DNA from 2 places in the Paenibacillus sp. FSL M7-0656 genome. Region 1 is predicted to be linked to the other one. Evidence: predicted binding sites of a transcription regulator. Region 1 holds the regulator's gene; the other holds the start of a gene.
The links. Region 1 encodes Rex, which represses fermentation and respiration genes when NADH is low (regulators of the CRP and FNR family bind a similar motif). Its sites were predicted from a motif close to TTGTGAAATATTTCACAA; they were not measured.
Positions count from the first base shown of each region.

Region 2: nadA (quinolinate synthase NadA) is a predicted target of Rex. The motif match lies at 1,793-1,810, and genes of this name have one in related genera.

Region 1 covers NZ_JBBOOT010000001.1:6,987,435-6,990,654, forward strand. The annotation lists gene dinG (ATP-dependent DNA helicase DinG) at 1-1,110, shown strand, start outside; gene MHI01_RS30700 (redox-sensing transcriptional repressor Rex) at 1,330-1,983, shown strand; gene MHI01_RS30705 (amidohydrolase) at 1,970-3,220, shown strand, end outside.
Region 2 covers NZ_JBBOOT010000001.1:4,140,989-4,144,208, reverse strand. The annotation lists gene ftsH (ATP-dependent zinc metalloprotease FtsH) at 1-1,582, shown strand, start outside; gene nadA (quinolinate synthase NadA) at 1,882-2,820, shown strand; gene nadB (L-aspartate oxidase) at 2,856-3,220, shown strand, end outside.

The DNA.
Region 1 (3,220 bases):
CTGGAGAACCAGATCTATGTGACTCTGGGCGATTTGGTTCGCAAAGGGGACAAATTGCTGCTTGAAGTGAAAGAGGATCAGGATGATTATCAATCGGATAGTCTGATCACGGACATTACAGGATTGCTGAAAGATCTGACCACATTGAAGGAGAATCTACGTTTCTTCATGCGTATGGATGACGCCAAAACGGTGTACTGGATGGAAGCCAGCGGTCAGTTCCGCAGTAAATCTCTTCAGCTGTATGCCGTACCTGTAGATGTCAGTGCCCAACTTAAGGATTTATTTTTTGACAAAAAGAAAAGTGTTGTGCTTACATCGGCTACGCTCTCGGTAGATAAGTCATTCCAGTTCATGATTGAGCAGCTTGGCTTACAGGAAGCCTCTGAGAATAATCGGCTGTTAACGTCGATGCTGCCATCACCTTTCAACTATCGCGATCAGGCACTTCTGGTGATTCCGCGTGATTTCCCGAGTGTGAAGGGAAGTGTGGGTGATGCGCACTTTGTTAATATGCTGGTGCAATCACTTGCAGAGACGGCAATTGCTACGCGTGGACGCATGATGGTTCTGTTTACTTCATACAAGATGTTGCGACAGGTCTATGATCCGCTGAAGGAGGCACTGTCTGGCAACGACATCTCGTTGCTTGGGCAAGGCGTTGACAGTGGAAGTCGTTCCAAATTGACTCGCAGGTTTCAAGATGCCAAAGCAACGGTACTTCTGGGCACAAGCAGCTTTTGGGAGGGTGTAGATATCCCGGGAGAGGCGCTAACCTGTCTCGCTATTGTGCGATTGCCTTTCCAGCCACCGAATCATCCGTTGGTGGAAGCCAAGAGTGAGCTGCTTCAGGAACAGAAGAAAAATCCGTTCATGAAACTGTCCGTGCCGCAAGCGGTCATTCGTTTCAAGCAGGGATTTGGCCGGTTGGTGCGTACAGCGAAGGACAGAGGAATTGTCATTGTTTATGATACACGGGTGATTGAAGCGTACTACGGTAAATTCTTTTTATATTCATTACCTGGTCCCAAAATGGAGCATATGCTCACGGAGCAGATGGTTCCACGAATTACCGAGTGGTTGGAAAAACCTGCTAATGAACAAAAATAATGGTCGTTTTGTTCGTTATATCATTGCATGACACTATCGTTTGGCGTTAAACTTTATTAGATATTTCCGTATCCGATTAAAGCAGTTGCACGTAAGAACTTATAACCTAAATTACAAGGAGCATTCCGTATAAAATGTCACGTTTATCTTTGAGTTTTATACAGAATGCTCATCTTTTCATCTATTATTTTATCGTGGCCTTGGTAAGGGGGAGCAAGAATGAAATCGGATAAAATTTCGGAAGCGGTGGTACGACGTCTGCCTGTATACTTGCGTTATTTGAACGAGTTGCATCAGCGTGAGGTGGCTACTGTTTCTTCTCAAGAGCTTGGACAGAGGCTGGATCTGAATCCGGCCCAAATTCGTAAAGACCTGGCTTACTTCGGTGATTTTGGTCGTAAAGGGATCGGGTATGATGTATCCTATCTGATCGAAAAAATTCGTCACATTCTCAAAATCGATCAGCAAATTAATGTGGCTCTGGTAGGCGCGGGTAATCTCGGACAGGCCTTGTCCAACTATAACGCGTATCTGAAAGACAACATGAAAATTGTTGCTGTATTTGATGCATACGGACCGAAGATTGGTAGTCAAATCAACAGTTTGACGGTAAAACCAATGGATGAATTGACGGAAGCCGTTAAAACGGAAAACATTCGCATCGGAATTATCACGGTTCCGGATACGGAAGCCCAAAATGTAGCCGATCAGCTTATTGAATCAGGAATTGAAGCGATCCTTAATTTTGCACCAACCATTCTAAAAACACCGCCGCATATCCGCATTCACCATGCTGACTTCACAACGGATCTGCTTAGTTTGGCCTATTACTTGGAGACTGGAAAGGACGACGAGGAAGATGACAACAAATAGATGGGTAATTCACAACGGCAAATTTGCCGTTAATGAAGGCGGCACAACATGGAACGTGGTCCACGGATACATGGTTGTTGAGAATGACAAGATTGTGCATATTGGTGAGACATTGCCGGATGAAGACAAAAATTGTACCAAAGTGGATGGAAAAGGACTGTTCTTCCTGCCGGGTCTGATCAATACGCATGGTCATGCAGCGATGTCGTTGCTCAGAGGGCACGGAGACGATCTTGCATTGCAAGTATGGTTGCAGGAAAAAATGTGGCCGATGGAAGCGAAAATGACTTCAGAAGACGTATATTGGGGAACTTCGCTATCGGTGCTTGAAATGTTGAAAGGCGGAACTACAGCTTTCCTGGACATGTACGATCACATGGATCAAGTTGCCAAAGTTGTGGAGCAATCCGGCGTTAGAGCAGCACTGGCACGTGGTGTAATCGGGCTGTGCTCGGAAGAAGAACAATTGCGGAAGCTGGAGGAGTCGGCTGCGTTTGCGCGTGAGTGGAATGGACAGGCAGATGGTCGCATTACAACCGTAATCTCGCCACATGCACCATATACATGCCCTCCTGACTACATAGAGAAGCTTGTGCAGGTCGCGAACGACCTAAACCTTCCCCTTCATACACATATGTCGGAAACGCTTCGTGAAGTCGAGCAGAACGTGGCTGATTATGGACTGCGTCCTGTGGCACATCTGGAGAAACTGGGCTTTTTCTCTCGTCCATCCCTGGTTGCACATGCGGTGCATCTGAATGACGAAGAGATTGAGATTCTGGCCCGTCATGATGTGGCTGTATCCCATAACCCGGGAAGTAACCTGAAACTCGCTTCCGGTGTTGCGCGGGTACCTGCGTTGCTGAAAGCAGGAGTTACCGTGTCACTCGGAACAGACGGACCGGCAAGCAACAACAACCTGGATATGTTCGAGGAAATGAGACTGGCTGCATTGATTCACAAAGGTGTATCTGGTGACCCGACGGCAGTGCCAGCAGGCGAAGCGTTATTACTCGGAACGTCATACGGTGCCAAATCCATCTTCTTGAACAATACCGGAGCACTCCAGGTCGGCATGAAGGCTGACTTTATCGCCTTGGACATTGAACAGGCACATTTCTATCCACATACAGACCTGATCTCACATACAATCTATTCGGCTTCTGCCAAGGATGTTGAGCACGTATGGGTGGATGGGAAACAAGTGGTGAAACATGGCGAATGTCTGACACTGGAT
Region 2 (3,220 bases), 2.8 Mb from region 1:
TCTCTACAACGAAGAGAAGAAGCGGGTTACATTTGAAGATGTTGCGGGTGCTGACGAAGAGAAACAGGAACTTGTTGAGGTTGTAGACTTCCTCAAGGACCCTCGTAAATTCGCAGCAGTAGGTGCGCGGATTCCTAAGGGCGTATTGCTCGTAGGGCCTCCAGGTACCGGTAAAACATTGCTCGCTCGTGCCGTAGCCGGTGAAGCGGGTGTACCATTCTTCACTATTTCAGGTTCCGACTTCGTGGAAATGTTTGTCGGTGTCGGTGCATCACGTGTTCGTGATTTGTTTGAAAATGCGAAGAAAAATGCCCCATGTATCATCTTTATCGATGAGATTGATGCTGTAGGACGTCAGCGTGGTGCTGGTCTTGGTGGTGGTCACGATGAACGTGAACAGACACTCAACCAGTTGCTCGTTGAGATGGACGGATTCGGAGTTAATGAAGGTATCATCATCATTGCCGCAACGAACCGTGCAGATATTTTGGACCCTGCCTTGCTGCGTCCAGGACGTTTTGACCGTCAAATTACGGTTGACCGCCCTGATGTAAGAGGTCGTGAAGCTGTCCTGAAAGTACATTCCCGTAATAAACCACTGACCAAAGATGTGAAGATGGATATTATCGCGAAGCGTACAACAGGTTTCTCTGGTGCGGATTTGGAGAATCTCTTGAACGAAGCGGCATTGCTTGCAGCGCGTCGTAACCGTAAAGATATTTCCATGAAGGAAGTTGACGAAGCGATTGACCGTGTCATCGTTGGTACGGAGAAGAAAAGCCGTGTCATCAGTGATCGCGAGAAACGAATCGTTGCTTATCACGAAGCAGGTCATACCATTGTTGGATACTTCCTCGAACATGCTGATATGGTACATAAAGTGACCATTATTCCGCGCGGACGTGCGGGTGGATATGTAATCATGTTGCCAAAAGAAGACCGTATGCTGGTTACCAAGCAGGAATTGCTGGATAAAGTAACCGGACTTCTCGGGGGTCGTGTAGCTGAAGAATTGTTCATCGGAGAAATTGGTACTGGTGCATACAGTGACTTCCAGCAAGCGACAGGTATTGTTCGCAGCATGGTTATGGAATACGGTATGAGTGAGAAATTGGGACCTATGCAATTCGGAAGTTCACAAGGACAGGTATTCCTTGGTCGGGATATCGGTCATGAACAGAATTACTCGGATTCCATTGCTTACGAGATTGATCAGGAAATGCAACGCTTTATTAATGACTGTTATGAGAAGTGTAAGGACTTGCTTGTTAAACATTCAAAAGAGATGCACCTGATCGCTCAAACTTTGCTTGAGGTTGAGACTTTGGAAATGGATCAGATCAAGCAATTGATCGAAACAGGTTCTTTGACTCCAAAAGCAGAGAATGACAATGATGGTGAAGGCACACCAACTGAAGGCGGAGAGCCAATCATCGACACCATCGGTGATGTGCGTGTTCGTATTCAAGGTAAAGATGAAACGCCTGAGCCACCAGCCGGAGATATTCCAAACGAAGCTCCGAATCTGGAAAAGGGTAATAACAATAACCCGGATGATGGCGGAACGAAGCCAACGTCTTAATGCATAATACATCTGGCTATGATAGCAGGTGAAATCAAGAGAGCCCTCGAGGCTCTCTTTTTTTATCCATTATTTTAAAAGAGGATAGATAAAGATAAACGGGAGTTAGATGGCGAACCAGTTAGCAAACAGGTGGTTACAGCGCTGTCCCGGGCCTTTTTCATTTATTGACAGAGTCGTGAACGTTGTGTAAATTAGTTGTTAAACCGCTTGTGATTCGTTTCTCAAGCGAAGATAACGACTTAGGTTAGCCCACGAAACAGCGCATGACGCTGTCCCGATAAAGGAGAGGATCACAGGTGGAAGCTCTGGCTTTAGAGCGCAAGGCTGAGATGAACCGCGAGCTGCGTGAGCGGCTTATGGTGTTGAAAAAGGAACGTAATGCCATTATTCTTGCCCATTATTATCAACGTGACGAAGTACAGGAGGTTGCCGACTTCCGTGGAGATTCATTTCTGTTAGCCCAGAAGGCAGCACAGACAGATGCGGATGTGATCGTTTTCTGTGGTGTTCATTTTATGGGTGAAAGCGCTAAAATTCTTGCGCCAAATAAAACAGTTATTATCCCGGACGAACGTGCGGGCTGCCCAATGGCAGATATGGTGAATGTGGATGGACTACGCAAATTGAAAGCACAACATCCTAATGCCAAGGTGGTTACGTATATCAATTCCTCGGCTGAGATCAAAGCAGAGACTGACATCTGTTGTACATCAGCGAACGCAGTCCGGGTTATTCAATCGGTGGATTCCGACGAAATTATCTGGGTACCGGATAAAAACCTGGGACATTATGTGCAGCAGCATACAGACAAGAAAATGATTATATGGGAAGGTTACTGCAACACTCACGATATGCTTACAGTCAAAGATGTGGTGGAGATGAGAGCCAAGCATCCCAATGCGGAGTTTGTTGTCCATCCAGAGTGTCGCCCTGAGGTTGTAGAAATGGGTGATTTTGTAGGCAGCACAACAGCTATTCTGGAGTATTGCAAAAATTCATCAGCGAAGGAATTTATCGTAGGTACCGAAGATGGTACAGGATATCAGCTTCGTCTGGATAGTCCGGATAAACAGTTCCACTTTGCTACCAAGTTCCTCGTATGTCCCAACATGAAGGTGAACAACTTGAAGAAACTGGTGAAATGCCTGGAAACGATGAAGCCGCAAATCTACGTGCCACCGGCCGTTGCCGACAAAGCCAGAGAATCGCTAGAGCGCATGTTGTTGGTAAAGTAGGATGCGCTACTCTTGCTCCAAGACAGGTGAATAACATGATACCGCAATATTTAGTTGATTTTGATCTGTCTGCGCTACCCATGGTAGAGACGGATGTACTGGTTATAGGCTCAGGGATTGCTGGTTTGTTTACTGCCATTAAGGCAAGCGAACAACAACGTGTATTAATGATCACAAAGAAGTCATTACTTGAAAGTAACACCAGATATGCGCAGGGAGGCATCGCTGCGGTTATTGCTGAGGATGATTCGCCTGCTTACCACTTGCAGGACACACTTGTAGCAGGAGCGGGCTTATGCCGCTCCGAAGCGGTAGAGGTATTGGTGAATGAGGGTCCCGACGGAGTGAAGGAACTGATTCGTTTGGGTACTTTATTTGATCTGGAGAACGGCGAGTTGGC